Regions from separate parts of the Bradyrhizobium sp. 22 genome, predicted to be linked through region 2. Evidence: riboswitches for the same ligand, from Rfam matches in the RefSeq annotation. Region 2 holds a riboswitch; each other region holds the start of a gene.
What was found. Region 2 has a riboswitch for cobalamin ahead of K410_RS0118245 (TonB-dependent receptor). Riboswitches for the same ligand answer to the same signal wherever they lie in the genome.

Region 1 (7,225 bases), 740 kb from region 2:
TGCCCCGGCGGCGTCTTCGCCGCACGGCGGGAGCCGACCGTGCCCCAATCGGTCGCGACGAAGTCGACATTCATGCCGAGCTTCTTGAGGAGGTCGGCCGTGACGTCGCCTTGCGCCTTCGTGATCGGCTGGTCCTGCGCAACCAGGCACGTCACCGGCTGGCCGGAATAGCCGCTCTCGGCGAGCAGCTTCTTGGCGGCGTCGAGATCGCGCTTGCCCTTCAGGATCTCGCCGCCCAACTCGCTGTAGAGCGGCGTGTCCGGCGTGAAGAAGCCAGGCAGCGACTTCCACAACGCGTTATCGTCGCCGACGATCGCGCGCATGTAGTCTTCCTGGTTCATCGCCATTAGCACAGCGCGCCGCGCGCGCACATCGTTGAACGGCGCGAACAGATGATTCATGCGGAACGAGCCGATATTGCCGAGGGGATCGCCGATATCGACGCTGATGTTCTTGTTCTTCTTCAGCACGGGCACGAGATCGGCGATCGGGTTCTCCCACCAATCGACCTCGCCGTTCTGCAGGGCGGCGGCGGCGGTGGCCGGATCCGGCATCACGATCCACTCCACGCGATCGACCATCATCTGCTTGCCGCCGGCGAGCCAGGATGCCTTCTCCTGGCGCGGCACGTAATCGGCGAACTTCTCGAACACCGCCTTGGCGCCCGGCACCCATTCGCCCTTGGCGAACTTCATCGGACCCGAGCCGACATATTCGGTGATCTGCTTGAACGGGTCGGTCTTGGCAATGCGCTCGGGCATGATGAAGGAGCACGGCGCATTGTTCTTGGCCAGCGCGTAGAGCATTTTCGGGAAGGGCTGCTTCAAGACCCATTTGAAGGTGCGGTCGTCGACGGCCGTCAGCTCCTGCTGGATCGCGATGATCATCAGACCCATCGGATCGCGCGCCGCCCAGCGCGACAGGCTCGCGACCACGTCCTTGGCCAGCACCGGCTCGCCGTCATGGAACTTGAGACCGGGGCGCAAGCGGAACGTCCAGATCCTGCCGTCGTCGGAGGTCTCCTCGGACGCGACCATCTGGCGCTGCGGCTGGAGCGTGGAATCGATGCCGTAGAGCGTGTCCCAGACCAGCGCGGCGGCGTTACGCACGACATATTGCGTGCCCCAGATCGGATCGAAATTGGCGAGATTGGCCTGGGGCACGAACCGCAGCGTGCGGGCCGATGCGCCTTGCGCGATGGCCGGGGCCGAGAGGCCGGTCAATGCCAGACCGCCCGCGCCAGCCAGTCCCTTCAATACGGTCCTGCGATCCATGAAGTCCCTCCCAGTAATGCCGTGATTGCCGGCCATCGTTGGCCAAAGGCAGGTGAAACCAGAGCTCATTGGCTTGCAAATGGTATGCCACGAACCGGCCCTTCGCCAGCAGGATCTCATTGCGATTTGGGCCGCCCCGGCATGCGCTCCGCGTCGGGATCGCGGCTGGTTCGCCTGGGTCAGACCATCAGCGAGAGCCGCAGGCGCCGCCAACCGATCACGACACCGGTCAGGGAGAACACGAAACCCAGCGCACAGAGCCCGACGATGAGAACATCGCGCAGAAGCGGGCGCGCCATGAGTACGGGAAAGTCGAGCGTGTGCAGCGCGCTGTAGAACCAGCGATAGGCGCGCCGCGACGCATCCAGGCGTTGCAGCACCTGGCCGCCGGCACCGTCGATGTCGAACCAGAGATCGCCGCAGCGGACGCGAAAGACGGGAGCACCGGCGACGTCGGAATGTGCAGGATAATCGTCGTTTCCGGCCAGGACCGACGGCGTACTGCATCCAGTAGCGAGCCGCACCGCCAGCCCTTCGACCTCGCGCGCAGTCAGAAATTCCGCGCGGGAGGCATCCCCTGCCATGGCCAGGGTCTGGACACCGAGGGCGGAGCGATCGCGGCGATAGAGTTGGCCGCCGAAGGCGAACCATTCAACCTCGCGGACCGGCGATGCTGTCGACTCTCGATCGAATGACGGAGCCGCCGTCCAGTCCGGTGCCGCGTTCATCACGCCGGCTTCGGTAGGGCTCAGCTCTCCGCGCGAGAACAGCCGGCCGTGATCCATCGAAAGCCAGCCGCTGAAGATCCAGGTCAGCACGAAGACCGTTGCCGCAAGGCCAACGAGGTGATGCAGCGCATGCCAGCCGCGGTAGGGCGTCGAGATCATGCAACCTCGCATTCTGACCCGTACCATTCCGAGCACCGCGCCCAGCGCAGCCGCGAGCAAGGCCAGCAGCGACAGCGACCAGACAACGCGATCCCACAGCGACCAATTGCTCCGCAGGGCCGTGGGATAGATCCAGTGCAGCACAGCGCCGGCCCAATTCCAGCCGCGCTCGCCTCGCGTGGTATCGAGGACGACCTCGCCGGTACGCGACGAGACATAGACCTCCGTTCCAGCGGCATCGCCGAGCGCGATGCGAAACAAGGGCCGGTGGCGGTCAAAGCCGTTCGGCACGCTCCACTGATCGTAGTCTTCCAGCGCCACGATCCCGGCCCGCGCGGCATCGAGCCCGCGGCGGCGGGCGTGATCCTGCGCGATGGCAAGCGCGGAGATCAAAGCTGCGTCCTGCCCGTCGGCGGCACGAACCGCGCGGACGCGCGATGGGCCAGACACGATGTAGACCGATCCGCCGCTCCGCTCGACCAAACGCACGCGCGTGGCATCGCTGATTCCGCTCGCGGCGACCGCGTCGGCGATCGAAATCCTCGTCTCCGCATGCTCCACCGGCGCGAGGCCGGCAAAGCGCTCCGCTTCCGTCAGCGACGGAAACGGAACGAAGTGCATCACGATGCCGGTCGCAAACCACATCACGAACAGCAGGCAAAACGCGATGCCGAGCCAGCGATGCAACAGGACGACCGCGCCCATCATGCGGTCAGCATCCTACCATTTGAACGCCGCCGAGAGCTCGTAGGTGCGCGGCGCGCCCAGCAGGATCTGGTCGGGATAGAATGGATCGCCCCAGATCGCATAGCGCTTGTCGGCGATGTTGCGGACGCGGAAGGTCAGGCGGGCATGGTCGACCGCGCCCAACACCGTCTTGGGGATGTCGACGAAGGCATAGACGTCGGCGACGGTGTAGGCCTTCATCGTCACCACATTGGCATCGGTGTTGTAGCGGTCGCCGACATGGCGGCCGGTGATGCCGAGCTCCACCGGCCAGGGCGTGAAGAAGCGCCAGGACGCGCCGCCATTGGCGACGATGCGCGGCACGTTCGGCGGCGTGTTGCCGGAGAACGAGCCGCCGGCGAAATTATAGTCGGCATAGCGCGCATCGACATAGGCGATGTTGCCCCACAGCCGCAGCGGCTCGATCGGGCGCAACGACGCCGCAAGCTCGACGCCCTTGGACTCCTGCCGCCCGGCGATGTTGAGCGCCTGGCCGCCGGCCGCGGCATAGACGTTCTTGCGCACGATGTCGTAGGCCGAGAACGACCACTCCGCCCTGTTGTCCCAGAACAGATGCTTGACGCCGGTCTCATAGGTGCGCGCGGTGGTGAGGTCCAATGGCTGGGTCGGCGAGAGCAGGAAGATGTTGTTGGCCGACACGTCCGCGCCGGTCGCGTATTGGCTGAAGAAAGTCAATCCGGGCACCGCGTCCCAGGTGTAGCCGATGCGCCCCGTCACAGGCGCCCAGTCCTTGGTGTACGGGAAGCCCGCTTTCACGACCCCGGCGGAGTCGGTCGAGTTGCGATCGAGTCCGATATGCTCGACGCGGATGCCACCGATCAGCGCGAAGGTCCGGGTCAGCTTCAGCCGGTCCTCGAAGGAGAGCGCTTCGTTGTCGATCCGCGCGGTCTGTTGCTGCGTCGTCAGCAGGCCATAGAAGCCGCGGTTAGGGTCGACCAGCGAAACGGAATCGCCGGGGAAGTTTGCCGCGCCCGGCCTGACGAAATCGAGATAGCTCGACGACAAGGTCGTGACCAGCCGATTGTCGAAGCCTGCGATGTTCGTGTCCCAGATCAGGTCGGTGATGTTGCCGACGAGACGCTGGCTGTGTGCGACGTAGAAGCGCTCGCGATCGACCAGGTTCGTTGCGGAATTGAACGCCTCGACCTCGTTGTTGAACCAGCTGCGTTCCGCGCCATAGCCATAGGCCTGGCTTTTCAGCGTGAGATCGGGCGCGAGCTTCAGCTCAAAACCGCCCCGCAGCCAGACTTCCTGCGCGACATTGCGATTGTCGAGAACGTTGTAGTTGGTGTTGAAGGTGCGGTCGTCGATGGTGACCGCGCCGAGATTGGTCTTGTTGTAGTTCGAGACGTAATTGCCCGAAACGATGCCGCTCGTCGCATGCGAGCCGCTATAAGCGATCGGCACCAGCGGCGCGCCCCAATAGGCCTTGCCGCGATCCTCGCGGTACTCGATCGCACCCCAGACCTTGAGGCTGTCGGAGATGCGGTAGTTGAGCTGGCCGGACACATCCAGCATCTTGGTGTTGGTGTCGTCGGCAAAGCCGTTGAGCGCGGCGCGGCTGATGTCGAAGCGGTAGTCGAGGCCCTGAACGTTGGTGCTGCCGCCCGAGCCATAATGCGCGCGGAACGAGTTCAGCGAATCCCAGGAGAAATCGGCCTCGTTCCGGATCGGTCCCGTATGCGGCTGCCTGGTGACGAAATTGATCGCGCCGCCGGCTGCGCCCTCGCCCGAGATCAGCGAGGCCGGGCCCTTCAGGAATTCCACGGCCTCCAGATTGGCGGTATCCATGATCCGCGAGGTCATGTTCTGCGGGCCGATCTTGATGCCGTTGTAGAGCGTGTTGATCTGGCTGTTGGTGAAGCCGCGCATCGAGAAGGCGGAAGGCTCCGCGGGATTGTCTCCGGAGGTAACGCCGACGGCGCCCTGGGCGACGTCGGAGACGGTGCGGTAGCCCTGCTCGCGCATGGTTTCGGCCGAGATCACCTCGACGGTCGCGGGAGTCTGCCGCACCGTCAGGCCGAGCCGCGAGGCGCTTTCGGCCACCGCATTGGAGTTGAGCGGCGTCTGCGCCGTCGCAGCCGGGGCAAGCGGCTTGGGCGCTGTGGATGCAGCGGCGGGCCTGCGCGCCGCCGCGCGGCGCGGGCTTTGCGCCTCCCGGCCGGTTGACCTGGCCGGTTTGCGGGATTGGGCCGGCGACACCTCGACCGGCGGCAGCGGCTCGCGAACCTGCTGCGCCAGCGCGGCGGGCAGATCGAGCACGGCCAAGGATGTGAGGGCGGCGGAGGCAAGCAGGACGCGGCGTGGTCGTAAGATGCAAACAGGAGACACGGCACAAAACCTCGGTATGACGTCAGTGGCACGTCACAGCGAACGAGGTCTCACCTTTGGCCTTGCAGCCATCCGATGAAGCCGAATGTCTGTACTCCCCGACCGACATCTTCGCGTGTGACCACGGCTGACGGCAGGTCTCCTGGCTCGCGGGTCATCACCACTTCGTCGCCTTCCCGGGACCGAGGACCCAGTGGCTTGTGACGAAGGATTATCCGCTCACAGTTGCGGGGGCAGCCACGGCATTGGGGACAACGTCCCCGCACCGCATTCCCTTTTCATCCCCTCTCGGGGAAACCGTCGCGAGCATCTAGGATTACCGTCACAACGGAGTCAATGTGCAGTTGCGGCGTTATTGCCACAGCGAACAACTTCCTCGGAGATGAGAGCATGGAAGGCGAGACCTTCCTCTGGCTGATACGGCATGCGCCGGTCGATGGCGTCAAAGGGACGATCCATGCCGCCGATGCGCCGGCAGATCTCCGCGATCGTGCGCAGCTGGAGGCGCTGCGGCAGCGCCTGCCGCGGCACGCTGCGAGCTACGCCAGCCCGGCGCGGCGCACGGTCGACACGGCGCGTGCGCTGGGGCTCGAACCGGAGCAGGTCAGCGAATTCCGCGAGCAGGATTTCGGCGACTGGACCGGCCATCGGCACGACGAGCTCGCTGCCGCCGGCGGCGCGGCCTATGCGCAGTTCTGGGACGATCCGGCCGGTGGACGGCCGCCGGGCGGCGAAAGCTTTGCGGATCAGGTCGCGCGCGTGCGGCTCGGTCTGTCGCGGATCGCAGCCGGACCAGCCACGCTGGTCGTGCATTCCGGCACCATCCGCGCCGCGCTGTGCATCGCGCTCGATCTGACGCCGCAGGCCGCCTTGCGTTTCGTGATCGAGCCGCTGTCGCTGACCCGGATCGATCGGCTCGCGGCCGACTGGCGCGTCGTCTCGGTCAACCAGCGGATCAGCTAGGCCTGTCAGGCACATTGGCCTCTGCAAAGGTCGCCATGCCGTTGTGGAGCGCGCAGGCCGACCGCACCAGCGGCAGCGCGATGGCAGCGCCGGATCCCTCCCCGAGCCTGAGATCGAGGCTGATCAGCGGCTGCACGTTCAAAGCGCGCAGTACCAGACGATGGCCCTGCTCGGCCGATTGGTGCGACGGCAGCAGATAGGGCTCAGATGATGGATTTAGCCGCACCGCTGCAAGCGCTGCGACCGACACGATGAAGCCATCGATCAGCACGGGGACGCGGCGCTGCGCGGCGGCGATGATCGCGCCCGAGATCGCGGCGATTTCGAGCCCTCCGACGGCACACAGGATCTTCTCCGGCGCAGCGCCCGCAACGCCGTGACGCGCAAGCGCGGCATCGATCACGCGCGCCTTGTGCGCCCGGCCGGCCGCATCGACGCCGGTGCCGCTGCCCGCGATCTCCTCGGCGCTGATGCCGAGCAGGCTCGCCGCAATCGCCGCCGACGTCGTGGTGTTGCCGATGCCCATCTCTCCGAAGATCAACAGATCGGGCTGGTCGGCCTCCGCCCGCGCAACCGCGCGCTGGCCGGCCTCGAAGGCAAACGCCAGCTCGGCCGGCGTGAGCGCGGCCTCCACGCTGAAATCGCGCGTGCCGTGGCGCGGCTTGTCGACGACGATGCCCGTCATCGCCTCGCTCGCCAGCGTGCCGGCATCGACCACCTCCAGGCGCGAGCCAAGCTCGCGCGCCAGCACCGAGATCGCAGCCCCGCCGGAGGCGAAATTCGCCATCATGGCGATGGTGACCGCTTGCGGATAGGCCGAGACGCCCTGCGCGACGATGCCGTGATCGCCCGCGAAGACGATGATCGGCACGCGCGCCGCGCGCGGCTGCTCGGTCGCTTGCAAACCGGCGAGCTCGATCGCGAGCTGCTCGAGCCGGCCGAGCGCGCCGGTCGGCTTCGTCAGCTGCGCCTGACGCGCGATCGCCGCCTCGCGATGAAGCGCGGAGATCGCGGGGCAGTTCC
Region 2 (7,225 bases):
CGCCGCGGCCTTCAACCGCATGACCGAGCAGCTCCGGCACAACGAGCGCATCCGCGAGACCTTCGGCCGCTACATCGATCCCAAGGTGGTGCAGGGGCTGATCGACCGGCCGGAGATCGCGATCGACGGCGAGCGCCGGGTCATGACCATCATGTTCTGCGACATGAGCGGCTTCACCTCGATGAGCGAGGGCATGACGCCGCGCGGCCTCGTCAAGGTGATGAACCACTATTTCACGGTGATGTCCGCACCCGTCAGGAACAATCGCGGCATCATCGACAAGTATATCGGCGATGCCATCATGTCCTATTGGGGGCCGCCCTTCATCGAGGACGGCGAGCAGGCGCTTCTTGCCGGCATCGCGGCGATCGAGATGGCCGATCAGGTGCCCGCGCTCCAGCGGCAGCTGCCCGACCTGCTCGGCATCCGCGCTATGCCCGCGCCGTGCGATTTGCGGATCGGCATCGCCACCGGCGAGGTGCTGACCGGCAGCATCGGCTCCGAGCTGATGATGAGCTTCACCGTGATGGGCGATGCCGTGAACCTGGCCTCGCGGCTGGAAGCGGTCAACAAGGTCTACGGCACCCGCATCCTGATCTCGCAGGCCACCGCCGAGGCGATCGGGACGCGGCTCGAGCTGCGCGAGATCGATCGTCTGGCGGTCGCCGGCCAGAGCGCGCCGCAGCCGATCTTCGAGGTGATGGCGAGGGCGGGCGGGCTCACCGATGCGCAAGCCAGCCTGCGCACGCACTATGCCGAGGCGCTTGCCGCCTATCGTATCAGGCGCTTCGATGCGGCGCGCGCTGCCTTCAACGCGGCCCTCGAAGCCGTTCCCGGTGACGGGCCCTCGCGCACGATGCTCGGCCGCATCGCGCAGCTCAAGGCGAGCCCGCCTGACGAGGCATGGGACGGCGCCTGGCGCCTCGACAGCAAATAGGGCCGCCGCACCGGAAAAATTGCTTCTGCTCGATAACGATGTTTGCCGTGACCTATTTCCCGGGCTTAGGTTGGATGTCCTTGAGGCGTTTGATGGGGACACGCCGATGCCAGAACTTCAGGACAGGCTGGAACGGTTTGAGACGCTCACCGCCGAATGCGAGCTGATCGCCAAGCTCGCCACCGATGGCAGCAAGCGCGAGTTCTATCTGAAGCTTTCGGAGCAGTACCGTCAGTTGGCGGTCGACATGCGGCAGGCGATCGCGACCGAGGCCGCGGCCTGAGGCCGGCTGCAATCCGTTCTTAAGGTTTGGCGCGCATCCTGATGGCATGCGGGCGTCGCTGATAGGTGATGCCCGTGGTGGGAAGGCCGGGGTTCGCTGCAATGCAGCGCGCACCGGAACGTCATTGTCGTGCTAGACAGGGCATCCCATGCGCCTCGTTGCCGTGATCATGTTCGCGCTCATGACGGCGGCCTGCGACCAGGAGCAGGACATCACCGGCTCGACGACGCCGGCCTGCCCCTTGCGGGCCTACAGCTACAATCCCCGCGACCTGAACCAGTGCGTCGCCGCCTGCAAAGCATGCGATCGCGGCACCACCGTCACCTGCTCGACCTCCTGCACCCTCAAGGGCGCGCGCTGAGCGCGTTGGCGGCCGCCTCCGGAGCTGCCTCTCGCAATTGGCGGTGCTTAGGCACCGGAACGATTCACTTGGGTTAATCATTGAAGAGGCGGCAGGACGTGGAGTCCGATGGAAATGGGTATGCTCGATCCCGGTCGATTTCTGGTGTCGTGCTCGCATTGCGAGGCCTGGCCGATGGCCGCCAATGTGAAGCGGTCGAGCTGGTCGGCGTCTCCGCATGAGGTCCGCTTTGTCTGCACGCGCTGCCGCCGCGAGGAAACCGCGATCGTCTCGGCCTCCGGCGAACTGACCCCGATCAAACGCATCGATGTTCCGCCGCGCGACGTCACGGCCGCCTGGGCCCTGGCGCAACGTCCGCGCGGACGGACCTGAGTGCCGCCCAACGGTCGATTGACACGCTGCCGGAGCGACACGTAAATGGCCGGCGACGGTTCTCCCCAGGGAGATCAAAAGGGAATGTGGTGCGGGACGTCCCAATGCCGGGATCTGTCCCAACGCCACGGCTGCCCCCGCAACTGTAAGCGGTGAATCTTTCGTCCTGTGCCACTGGGAACCTCGGTCCTGGGAAGGCGACGCAAGGTAACGACCCGCGAGCCAGGAGACCTGCCGTCAGCCGTGGTCACACGCGAAGATGTCGGTCGGGGAGTACAGACATTGGCTTCATCGGAGCAGTCCGCCGCTCTGCCGTGAAACCTCGTTCGCTGTGACGTGCCACTGACGTCATACCGAGGTGACAACAATGTCCCGTCTCGTTTCTGCCGCCCGGCGCCTCAGCGCCGGCCTGCTCGCATCCGTCTCGTTCCATTCGCTGGATCTGTCCTCCGCCTTCGCCCAGCAGGGGCTTGCCGAGCAATTGCCGCCGATCGAGGTGAGCAAGCCCGCCGATCAGAACCGCACGCGGGCGAGGGCGACAGGTGAGGGCGAGGCGACGCGGCCGCGGCGAGCCGCGAGCGTCGCGCCAGCAATCGACGGCACTGGCTCGTCCGGCTCGGGCTCGGAGGCTGTCGCCGGCGGCGGCGGTATCGTCGGAGCCGCCACGACCGTGATCACGGCCGCGGATATCGCGCATTCGCCGTCGCAGACGCTTGCCGAGATCATCGCCACGCAGGTGCCGGGGGCCCAGATCACGACGTTCTATGGCGGCCAGATCGGCGCCAAGACCAGCGTGGACCTGCGCGGCTTCGGCGCCTTTGCCACCGCCAACACGCTGGTGCTGGTCAACGGCCGGCGGCTCAACGACGTCGACATGGCGCAGGTGGACCTCTCCACCATCCCGCTCAATTCCATCGAGCGCATCGAGATCACGCGCGGCAATTCCGGCGCGGTGCTTTACGGCGACAACGCGGTCGGCGGCGTGATCAACATCGTCACCAGGACCGGCGCCGGCGGACCGCCCGTGACTGCGCGCATCGAGGCCGGATTCGGCTCGTTCAACACCAGGCTCGGCAACGTCTCGACCTCGCTCAATTCCGGTCCATGGTCGACCTCGTTCTACGGCAATGCCGTCAGGACCGACGGCTATCGCGACAACAATCGCTATTCCCAGCAGAACGGTGTCGGCAATCTCAACTACACCACGCCGGGCCTGAGCGCGTTTCTCACCATCACCGGCGATAATCAGGAGCTGCGGCTGCCGGGCGGCCGCACCGTCGATCCCTCGATCGGCCTCGACGAGCTCAGGACCAACCGCCGAGGCACCAGCACGCCCTTCAATGCCGCCAACCAGCAGGGCTTCAGCGCAACGGCCGGGTTCACCAAGACTTTGGTCAACGGCGTCGATCTCATCGTCGACGGCGGTGTGCGCGACAAGCAGCAGCAGAGTACGTTCTTCTCCAGCCCGACGCCGGTTCCGGCCTTCTTCACCTCGACTTATGTCGAGTCCCAACTGACGAACTGGTCGATTACGCCGCGGCTCAGCGTGAAGAGCCTGCTGCTCGGCCTGCCGTCGCAGCTCCTGACCGGCATCGATTATTACGATGCGAGCTTTGCGCAGAACCGCGGCGCCGGGCAGGGGCTCGCCGCCTGGCACAATTACGACCTCCGGCAGCAGACGGTCGCGGGTTATTTCCAGCACACATTGGGCGTGCTGCCCACGACCGACATCTCCTACGGCGCGCGGGTGCAGAACGTCCGTCTTGCGGCACGCGACAATTTCGACGCGGCGGCGCCGTTCAATGCCGATATCGGTGCGCTGCCGCTGACGAGCGACGAGACCCAATATGCGCTGCATCTCGGGGCCGAGCATCGTCTCAACGACGTGGTCTCGCTGTTCGCTCGCGCCGCGCGCGCGTTCCGCACGCCTGACGTCGACGAGCGCCTGTCCTCGGGGCCGTCCTTCGATCCCCTGACTTTCGCCGCGATCCCGCAAACGTTCCAGCTCAAGACCCAGACCTCGCAGGACATCGAGGGCGGTCTGCGCATCAGGGGCGGCGGTCTGCAGCTGCAGAGCAGTCTCTATCTGATGGACCTCACCAACGAGGTCCATTTCAACCCGGTCCTGTTCTACAACACCAATCTCGATCCGACCCGGCGCTACGGCTCGGAGACCAGTCTGTCCTATCGCGTCAACGACACCCTGCTGCTGCGCTCCGGCATGGCCTATACCCGCGCGGTCTTCCGCGAAGGCATCTGGGCCGGCAACGACGTGCCGCTGGTGTCGCGCTATACGGCGAGTGCGGGTGTCAGCTGGAACATCTGGCAGAACTACGTGGTGCTCGATGCCACTGCGCGCTTCTGGAGCGAGCGGCGCATGGACAACGACCAGGCGGGCACCCAGAAGCCGATCCCGGCCGGCGGCACGATCGACCTCAAACTCAGCGGCCAGTACGAGCGCTACTTCTGGTCCCTCGGCGTCAACAATGTGCTGAATGCGCTCTACTACGACTACGCCATCGCCAGCACCTTCACGGACGGCCGCTTCAGTGCCTATCCGCTGCCCGGCCGTACCTATCTGCTCAAGGCCGGCGCCTCGTTTTGATCTCAAATGGAACGGCATCCGAAACAGAAGGAATTCACCCATGCTTCCTGACGTCATGGCTGGCAGCATCCAGCTGCCTCACGACGGCCGTCTCCGGCTTCAGCCGGTCGCGCCGCGCCTTGCGCCCATTTTCTGCTTTGCGCTGCTGACGGCGTCATGCGCGCTGGCCAGCTTTGCGTTCGCCTGCGCAACGCCGTTCGCGGCCTTCGCCGTCGTGGCCGCGGCGATGCTGCCGCTGCGTCCGGCGCTGCTCGTCGTCACCGGCGCCTGGCTCGTGAACCAGACCATCGGTTTCGGCGTGCTGCATTATCCCGTTGACGCCGGCACGATCGCCTGGGGTTTGGTCATCGGTGTGGCTGCGTTGCTGTCGACCGCGGCCTCGTCGACGGTGCTCGGCCTGCTGCCCCAGCACCGCACGCCGCTGCTGCTCGCGATCATGCTCGTCGTCGCCTATGGGATTTACGAGCTCGCGCTGCTCGCCCCAACGCCGTTCCTCGGCGGCGAGGGCGCCTTCACTGCCGCGATCGTGATGCGCATCGGCCTGACCAGCGCCGCCTGGCTCGCCGGCCTCGTCGCCGTCTGCGAGATCGTCCGTATGGTCGATCCGTTCGGCCGCAAGGGCGCGACGTCGGCGTGAGTGCTTCTTGTAGCCCGGTGGAGCGCAGCGCAATCCGGGGCCGCTCGCCCGGCATCTCGCATCGTCCCGGATTACGCTTGCGCTCGATCCGGGCTACGGCACCGTGCCTGTGTCGGTCTCTGTCAATCCATCAGCGCGAAAATATTCTACTTTACCGAAATTCGGAAAGGGCGTATGTGTCGCCCATCCCGGCTCAACCAGGAGGGGCGATCTCGAGGTCGTCTTGATCGCGAGCCGGGCTTGCGGTGGACGCGGCAGCGTCGGCACGAGAGGGGACGGGCAGGGCGGGTAGTCCCTGTGAGCCCGAACCCCGCGTGTGACGAACGGCGCTGCTAGGCTTCGTCTCGTCTGTAAGTTTCCGGTTCCGTGTACAAGGGCCGGGAATACTGCGGCGACATGGCGGGCCGTGCGTACGGCAAAACCGTGTGGTCCCGGCCGTCGTTGCTACGGTCAAGCCTACCGCGGAGGTGCGAGCGAGCCCAACCGGGCAGACTGCATCATCCAATCCGCGGGGCGAGGGAGGCCAGAAGGACATTCGGCTCCCGGGAGAGCGCGGCATAAGCCGTCCGACCATCGCGCAGGGAAGGCCGAGTGATCGGCACCACCTGTATGCTGCTGTGCGGTTCTTCTGCGTGTGCATTTTGCGCAGCAGACCGCGGGTGCGTTGTCAGCACCCGGCCTTCCCTGCGCCCTCTTGGATTTGAGGGTGGAGACGCAAGCAAAGCTCGGGCGAATTTGAGCCGCGAGAGCGAAAAGGCATGCCCGTCGCCACACACGCGATGTCATCGCCCGCGAAAGCGGGCGATCCAGTATTCCAGAGACGCCAGAGGTCAATCCGACAAGCCGCGGCGTACTGGATTGCCCGCCGGAGCCTGTCATCGGGCTCGCCGAAGGCGAGACCCGGTGGCGGGGAATGACAGGGGTGATTGGAGGACCAGCTCGCTCGCGTGCCCCGGACGCAGCGCAGCGTCCCCGGCGATGCGAAGCATCGTCCGGTACGGTGCGCTGCAGAGCCGGGGCCCATGTCGCGGCATTGGACCGTGTCGCCCTGGGTCCCGGCTCTGCGCCGCAACGCTCGCGCGTTGCGGCTTGTCCGGGACACGGCGGAGCGATCGAGGCGACTCACTTTGTGTCTGTTTCTGTCATTCAGCGCCACGCTGGAGCGCTTCCGAGTTTTGAAATCAGAGGTTGTGTATTGCCTTCCTTGCGGGGTATCCAAGTATGCCAACCCGTGTCTTCCCGGTAACGAATGTGCTGTCTACGCAACACTCATTCCGGATTTAACCGTCATCGCCGGTGGTTCGCATCACCGCCGCTTTTTGGCCACACCCGAACATGAATAAAATCACTCTAAGTTTTTGAAGGGCAGCGGCGGTCCCAGGCGGCGCCGGAAAATCCCAAGGTCGATACAAATCTTGGCTCTGATTTTTCGGGTCTGAAAGGGTCGACCGGGGAAGCTGGTTTGCGATGGGCGCGAAGTTTGACAAGCAGAGGCTGCCGAGCCGTCACGTGACGGAAGGCCCTGCGCGCGCGCCGCATCGGTCCTATTTCTACGCCATGGGTCTGACCACCGAGCAGATCCACCAGCCCTTCGTCGGCGTCGCTTCGTGCTGGAACGAAGCTGCGCCCTGCAACATTGCGCTGATGCGCCAGGCTCAGGCGGTGAAGAAGGGCGTGGCGTCGGCCGGCGGCACCCCGCGCGAGTTCTGCACCATCACCGTGACCGACGGCATCGCCATGGGGCACGACGGCATGCGCTCGTCGCTGCCGTCGCGCGAATGCATCGCCGATTCCGTCGAGCTCACCGTTCGCGGCCACGCCTATGACGCCCTGGTCGGCCTCGCCGGCTGCGACAAGTCGCTGCCCGGCATGATGATGGCGATGGTCCGCCTCAACGTGCCCTCGATCTTCATCTATGGCGGCTCGATCCTGCCCGGCACGTTCCGTGGGCAGCAGGTCACCGTGCAGGACATGTTCGAGGCCGTCGGCAAGCACTCGGTCGGGGCCATGTCGGACGAGGACCTCGACGA
Region 3 (7,225 bases), 760 kb from region 2:
GGTCGGAATCCGAATACGAGAGCACCACAAGATCGGCCGGATCCTGGCCGATGTCTCTGGGCGTCGCGGTCTCCTCCAGACCGCGGCTCTCGCGGAAGACGACGTGCATCAGATACCAAGTCCTGACCTGATCGCGGCCTCATCGATATCGCCGTGCTCGCCGATCACGACGAGCTTGGACTGCCTCAGGCCTGCGCCCCAGGGCTTGTCGAACTGGTGACGCACGCGCTCGCCCACGGCCTGAAGCAAGAGACGCATCGGCTTGCCCGCGACCGCGATATAGCCTTTGGCGCGCAGCACGTTCTGCTCGCGCGCCAGGCGCTGCACGGAGGCAACCAGCGCATCGACGTCGGCGACCTCAGGAAGGTCGATCACGACGGAAGCAAAATCATCGTGCTCGTGCTCCTCCTCGCCGTCATGATGCGAGGGGCGCGCGGCGAGATCGTTCTCCGCGGCAGCGCCGAGACCGAGGATGACGCGGGCGTCGATCGCGCCGTCGGTGATGGGCAGCATCGGCACGCGGCGCGGCATCTCGGCAATGATCGCGGCCTTGGCGGCTTCGATCCCGGCGCTGCCGGCGAGATCCGCCTTGGTCAGCAGCACGATGTCGGCGCAGGCGATCTGGTCCTCGAACACTTCCGACAGCGGCGTCTCGTGGTCGAGATTGTCGTCCGCCGCGCGCTGCGCCTCGACGGCGTCAGGATCTGGCGCGAAGCGGCCCGCCGCCACGGCCTCGGCATCAGCGAGCGCGATCACGCCGTCGACCGTGATGCGCGAGCGGATCTCTGGCCAGTCGAACGCCTTCAGCAGCGGCTTTGGCAGCGCCAGGCCCGAGGTCTCGATCAGGATGTGATCGGGCCGCACCGGCCGCGCCAGCAATTGCTCCATGGTCGGAATGAAATCGTCGGCGACGGTGCAGCAGATGCAGCCATTGGCGAGTTCGACGATGTTCTCTTCCGGACAGTTCGCATCGGCGCACGACTTCAATATCTCGCCATCGACGCCCTCGCTGCCGAACTCGTTGACGAGCACCGCGAGCTTCCGGCCGTCGGGGTTTGCGAGCAGATGCTGGATCAGCGTCGTCTTGCCGGAGCCGAGGAAACCGGTGACCACCGTGACCGGAACTTTTGCGAGCGAGCTCATTCGGCGGCCTCCGGCACGATTGCGATGGGGGGAATGCGGGCAAGCGACTGCTTGCGGAAGATTTCGGGGCGGCTGCGCCAGGGCACGAGGCCATCAGGCGCGGCCGCGTAGGCCGCAGCGCCCGCAGCGACGTCCTGCGCGTTCGCCTCCGACAGGCGGCCATAGACATAGGACCAGCGGCCGGGCGCGCTCAGCGCGACGGAACAACCTTGGCTGCACGCCGACAGGCATTCGACGGGAACCACATTGACGCCGTCGGGCACGCCGGCCTCGAGGATCGCACCGTGCAGGCGCTTGCCGGGCGTGATCTCGCCCTCGCCAAGCGTCTGGCCGGCGCGGCAGGTGATGCAGACATGAAGTGTGACGGTCATCGCCTCTTCCAGATAACAGCGGGAGGCGATGAGGCACACGGACCATTCGTCAGAAGGCCCGTTTCCCCGTCGCGGAACACCCCGTCCGCCGGTCCAAAACTCGTCCGCGCTGGCAGGTCTCCCGGCTTGCGGAGCAGGGTTTTGCCCTTCGATCCCCGCCTTCCCGATTCCCTGGGGAATCAGTGGCTTTGGGCATCTCTCCGGTCACGGTCGCGGGGGCGGCTGCATTTTGGATCCAAATCTTGCCGATTCGGACCCTATCGCATTCCCTCTTCGCCTGTCATAGGACAGGAACCAACGCCGGGCCACCATTTGCCGGTGGCCGCCTCTTGTCAAGCCGAAGGACCGGATCCAATGACGCCTGAACCGGACACCCAAACACCTGAGGAAACCGACGCCAGGCACGCCCAGAAAATGGCGAAGAAGAAGGCCGCCCGCGACAAGATCATGGCGACCAAGAGCGGCGAAAAGGGCCTCATCATCGTTCATACCGGCGCCGGCAAGGGCAAGTCGTCCTCCGCCTTCGGCATGATCGTGCGCTGCGTCGCCCATGGCTTCCCCTGCGCGGTCGTGCAGTTCATCAAGGGCGCCTGGGACACCGGCGAGCGCCGCCTGCTCACCGGCCATTTCGGCGAGCTCTGCCAGTTCCACGCCATGGGCGAAGGCTTCACCTGGGAGACGCAGGACCGCGCCCGCGACATCGCCGCTGCGCGCGCCGGCTGGGAGAAGGCCAAGGAACTGATATCAGATGAAAGCTTGCGCATGGTCGTGCTCGACGAGATCAACATCGCGCTGCGTTACGACTATCTCGACATCGCCGAGGTGGTCGACTTCCTGACCACCTCGAAGCCGCCGCTGACGCATGTCGTGCTCACCGGACGCAACGCCAAGGACGAGCTGATCGAGATCGCCGATCTCGTCACCGAGATGACGCTGGTCAAGCATCCCTTCCGCTCCGGCATCAAGGCGCAGGCCGGCGTCGAGTTCTGATCCCGATGGCACGTGCGCTGATGATCCAGGGGGCCGGCTCGGACGTGGGCAAATCGCTCATCGTGGCCGGCCTTGCGCGCGCCTTCACCCGGCGGGACCTGCGCGTGCTCCCCTTCAAGCCGCAGAACATGTCGAACAACGCGGCCGTCACGATCGATGGCGGCGAGATCGGACGCGCGCAGGCGCTGCAGGCGCTCGCCGCCGGCGTGGAGCCGCACACCGACATGAACCCGGTGCTGCTGAAGCCCGAGACCGATATCGGCGCGCAGGTCATCGTTCACGGCAAGCGCATCGCGACAATGCGCGCGCGCGACTATGCCGCGATGAAGCCGTCATTGATGAGCGCGGTGCTGGAGAGTTTCGAGCGGCTGAAGGCGCGCGCCGACCTCGTGCTGGTCGAAGGCGCCGGCAGTCCGGCCGAAGTCAACCTGCGCAAGGCCGACATCGCCAATATGGGTTTTGCCCGCAAGGCAGACGTGCCCGTCGTGCTGGTCGGCGACATCGACCGCGGCGGCGTCATCGCGCAGCTCGTCGGCATCAAGACGGTGATCGACCCCGAGGATGCCGCGATAATCCAGGGCTTCGTCATCAACAAATTCCGCGGCGATCCCACCCTGTTCGACGATGGCTACCGGCTGATCGAACACAAGACCGCCTGGCCCGGCTTCGGCGTGCTGCCCTGGTTTGCCCGCGCCGGCGAGTTGCCGGCCGAGGACGCGCTCGGCCTGAGCGATGCGCGCAAGCCCGGCCAATGCAAGATCGCGTGCCTGGCGCTGTCGCGCATCGCCAATTTCGACGATCTCGATCCGCTGAAGCTGGAGCCAGGCGTCGATCTCGTGATGGTGCGCCCAGGTGAAGCGATTCCGGGCGACGTCCGCCTCGTCATCATCCCCGGCTCGAAATCCACCCGCGGCGATCTCGCCTTCCTGCGCGCGCAGGGCTGGGACATCGACCTGCTCGCGCATCATCGCCGCGGCGGCCACGTGCTCGGCCTCTGCGGCGGATATCAGATGCTGGGGCGCAGCGTTGCCGACCCTGATGGCATCGAGGGCCCCGCAGGCGATACGCCCGGACTTGGGCTGCTGGATGTCGAGACGGTGATGAGCCCGCAGAAGACGCTGACGCGTGTCGCGGCCGTGCATGCCGCCACAAAGCAGACGATCCAGGCTTACGAAATCCACATCGGACGCACCGACGGACCGGATCGCATCCGCCCCTTCGCAAAGCTGAACGGCGAGCCCGAGGGCGCGATCTCGCGCGACGGCCGCGTGCAGGGCAGCTATCTGCACGGCCTGTTCACGTCGGATGATTTCCGCAAGGCGTACCTGGCAGGGCTCGACATTCCCGCCGGCAACCAGCCCTATATGGGCCGGGTCGAAAGCGCGCTCGAGGCGCTCGCCGATCACATCGAGAAACATCTCGACGTCGCAGGCCTGCTCGCGCTAGCGCGCTAGCACTTCGGCGAGGCGTGTCCATTCGGCTTCGCTGCCGGGAAGCCCGAGGCGCAGCCATGTCGGCTCGCGCACAAACACGCGCGACCAGATATGGCCATGAGCCAGCTTTTCCTGCGCAGCCAGCGCGTCAGGAGTCCGGTAAAGACGAAACAGCGGTGTGCCGCCGACCGGGGTCCAGGCTTGCGCGCGCGCCATCTCGTCGAGGCGGACGCAGTCGTGCGCAAGCCGCGCGGATGTGGCCCCGGCCCAGGCATCGTCGCGCAAGGCGCGGCAGCCGATCGCGATTGCTGCGCCCGAGACCGGCCACGGGCCCGAGAGCTCAGCGAGTCTGGCGATGTCGGCGGCATTGCCGACGGCAAAGCCCAGCCGCAGGCCGGCAAGCCCGTAGAATTTCCCGAACGAGCGCAGGACCAGCAGCCCCGGCCGATCCGCTTCGGGCGCAAGCGACAGCAGCGGAACGGCGTCGGCAAAGCTCTCGTCGATCACGAGGCGGCCGACGCGCGGCAGCAATGCCAACAAATCCTTCGGCGCATGATTCCGGCCGTCGGGATTGTTGGGATTGACGACGACGGCGAGGTCCGCACCGGCCAGCGCGTCGAGCTCACCGGTCTCCTGCACATCCCAGCCCGCGGCCGACAGCACGCCTGCATATTCATTATAGGTCGGCGCGAGGATACGCGCGCGGCCGGGCGGCGCGAGCTGCGGCAGCAATTGAATGGCGGCCTGCGCGCCGCCAAGCGCGACGATCGGCGCGTTGGTGCGATAGGCGTGCCGCGCGGCCTGATGCAGCGCCTCGATCTCGGCACGCGAGGGCAGCGAGCTCCACGCACGCGCGCTCAGCTCGCCCACGGGATAAGGCAACCGGTTGATGCCGGTCGACAAGTCGATCCAGTCCTCGGCGCGTCCGCCAAAACGCTTTTGGGCTTGATCGAGATTTCCGCCGTGCTCGCGCATGCCCCGTTCTTTCACGCGAAGGCCAGGATCGCAAGCACGCCGGCGAGCAGCAGCATGGCACGGCGATACACCGTCAGTCCCTCGCCGATATCCGCGGCAAGCGGATCGCGCGCGCCCTCGTTGAGCCAGGGTTCGTTCGTGATGCTGCCGTGATAGATGCGCGGACCGCTGAGCCGTACGCCGAGTGCACCGGCCATCGCCGCTTCGGGCCAGCCGGCATTCGGCGAGCGGTGACGGCGCGCATCGCGCGTCATGCATGACAGCGCCTCGGACCGCCTCGGCGCCAGCAGCACGAACAGGAATCCGGTCAGCCGCGCCGGGATGAAATTGGCGACATCGTCGATGCGCGCCGCGGCCCAGCCAAAGGCTTCGTGCCGCTCGCTGCGATGGCCGATCATGGAGTCCAGCGTATTGATGGCCTTGTAGCCCAGAATGCCGGGAAGGCCGAACAGCGCGCCCCAGAACACCGGGGCGACGATACCGTCGGAGGTGTTCTCGGCAAGACTCTCGATCGCCGCACGCGCGATGCCGGCCTCGTCGAGCGCCGCGGGATCGCGGCCGACGATCCGCGAGACCGCCGCGCGGGCGCCGGCGATATCGCCGGCCAGCAACGGGGTCGCGACCGCAGCGACGTGATCATGCAGCGAACGCAGCGCGACCAGCGGCCAGGCCAGGATGCCGACCAGCACGCTCTCGATCCAACCTTTGGGGAGCAAGGATTGAATCATCCAGCCGATCACGACGGAGACTGCAATCACCAGGAGCGCTCCGGCGATGCCGGCCGCACGGCGCAGCGCCGGGGCATCGGAGGCGCGATTCCAGCCGCGATCAATGGCCGCAATCACCTGCCCCAGCCAGGTCACGGGATGACCGATCCGCGCGAACAGCCATGTCGGCCAGCCCAGGAAGGCATCCACCGCCATCGCCGCTACCATCGCGCCCGCAAAGCCCAATCCCGCCTCCTGTCCCGCCCCTGTTGCGCAAAGCAAGGCGCGAGCGCAAGCCCCTTCGCGCCTGATTTCGGCTTTGTCTTTGACCGCGTTTGATGATTAGTCAGGCCCGAAGGAGACCTTGATGACCGTCATCTTGATCACCGGCGGAGCGCGATCCGGCAAGAGCAAGCGCGCGGAAATGCGCACGCGCGCCTTTCCCGGGCAGCCCGTCTATGTCGCAACGGCCGAGCCGCTCGACACCGAGATGGAAGCGCGCATCGCCAAGCATCGCGCGCGCCGCGGAACCGACTGGATCGAGCGCGAGGTCCCGCTCGATCTCGTGTCCGCGCTGGTCGCAAGCGATGGCGGCGGCGCGCGGCTGGTCGATTGCCTGACGCTGTGGCTCTCCAATCTGATGCATGCGACGCGCGACTGGGAGCACGAGGTGACCGAGCTCGCCAGCACCCTGCCCCGTCTGAAGAGCCCCGTCGTCCTCGTCACCAACGAAGTCGGCCTCGGCATCGTGCCCGACAACGCGCTGGCGCGCAGTTTTCGCGATGCTGCCGGGAACATGAACCAGATGATCGCGGCTGCCGCCGATGAAGTCGAATTCGTCGTCGCCGGCCTTCCCATGAAACTGAAATGATGCCGCGCGCCGATCTTCTCAAAGACATCGTCGCCGATCTCAGGGTGGCGGCATCGTTCGTGACGATCCTCCCCGTGGCATCGTCGAAGCCGGCACCTGACGGCGCAATCGCGCGCGCGACCTGGGCGCTTCCCGTCGCGGGAGTGCTGGTCGGCCTCGCCGGCGCTTTCGTCTACAAGGGCGCCATGTGGTTCGGGCTGACGCCGAGCCTTGCTGCCCTGCTCGCTCTGGTTACGACCGCCCTCGTCACCGGCGCGCTGCACGAAGACGGTCTTGCAGATACCGCCGACGGGCTCGGCGGCGGCCGCACGCGCGAGCGCAAGCTGGAGATCATGCGCGACAGCCGCATCGGCACCTACGGCGTCTGCGCGCTGATCCTCTCATTCGGCCTGCGCTGGAGCGCGCTCGCGACCATCGCCGATCCGGTTGCCGTCGCACTCGCGCTTTGCGCCGCGCATGCTGTTGCCCGCGCCGGCGTCCCGGCCTTCATGGCCCTGGTCCCGCCCGCCCGGCCGGACGGTCTGTCGGCAAGCGCCGGCGCGCCGCCGGGCCGGAGCACCGCCCTCGCCATTGCCATCGGAATGCTCGCGCTCGTCCTGGCTTTGGGGCCGGGCAAGGCGCTGGTCGGCCTCATCCTGCTGTCGCTCGCCGGATTGATGCTGGCGCGGCTTGCGATCCGCCAGATCGGCGGGCAGACCGGCGACATCCTCGGCGCGTTCGAGCAGCTGGGCGAGA

Region 1: another riboswitch for cobalamin. It lies ahead of K410_RS40380 (TonB-dependent receptor); the one in region 2 lies ahead of K410_RS0118245 (TonB-dependent receptor).
Region 3: another riboswitch for cobalamin. It lies ahead of K410_RS0114500 (DUF1636 family protein); the one in region 2 lies ahead of K410_RS0118245 (TonB-dependent receptor).

Annotation. Positions count from the first base shown of each region.
Region 1 is NZ_KI519399.1:2,822,466-2,829,690, reverse strand. Features, by position in the region: gene K410_RS0114595 (ABC transporter substrate-binding protein) at 1-1,274, opposite strand, end outside; gene K410_RS0114590 (PepSY domain-containing protein) at 1,454-2,869, opposite strand; gene K410_RS40380 (TonB-dependent receptor) at 2,882-5,239, opposite strand; cobalamin riboswitch at 5,355-5,556, opposite strand; gene K410_RS0114580 (histidine phosphatase family protein) at 5,630-6,202, shown strand; gene cobT (nicotinate-nucleotide--dimethylbenzimidazole phosphoribosyltransferase) at 6,195-7,225, opposite strand, start outside.
Region 2 is NZ_KI519399.1:3,561,198-3,568,422, forward strand. Features, by position in the region: gene K410_RS0118225 (adenylate/guanylate cyclase domain-containing protein) at 1-937, shown strand, start outside; gene K410_RS40400 (hypothetical protein) at 1,044-1,220, shown strand; gene K410_RS0118235 (hypothetical protein) at 1,369-1,581, shown strand; gene K410_RS0118240 (hypothetical protein) at 1,690-1,953, shown strand; cobalamin riboswitch at 1,993-2,206, shown strand; gene K410_RS0118245 (TonB-dependent receptor) at 2,321-4,558, shown strand; gene K410_RS0118250 (hypothetical protein) at 4,614-5,195, shown strand; gene ilvD (dihydroxy-acid dehydratase) at 6,663-7,225, shown strand, end outside.
Region 3 is NZ_KI519399.1:2,801,962-2,809,186, reverse strand. Features, by position in the region: gene cobN (cobaltochelatase subunit CobN) at 1-109, opposite strand, end outside; gene cobW (cobalamin biosynthesis protein CobW) at 109-1,143, opposite strand; gene K410_RS0114500 (DUF1636 family protein) at 1,140-1,514, opposite strand; cobalamin riboswitch at 1,609-1,828, opposite strand; gene cobO (cob(I)yrinic acid a,c-diamide adenosyltransferase) at 1,869-2,504, shown strand; gene K410_RS0114490 (cobyric acid synthase) at 2,510-3,958, shown strand; gene cobD (threonine-phosphate decarboxylase CobD) at 3,947-4,912, opposite strand; gene cbiB (adenosylcobinamide-phosphate synthase CbiB) at 4,924-5,865, opposite strand; gene cobU (bifunctional adenosylcobinamide kinase/adenosylcobinamide-phosphate guanylyltransferase) at 5,987-6,490, shown strand; gene cobS (adenosylcobinamide-GDP ribazoletransferase) at 6,487-7,225, shown strand, end outside.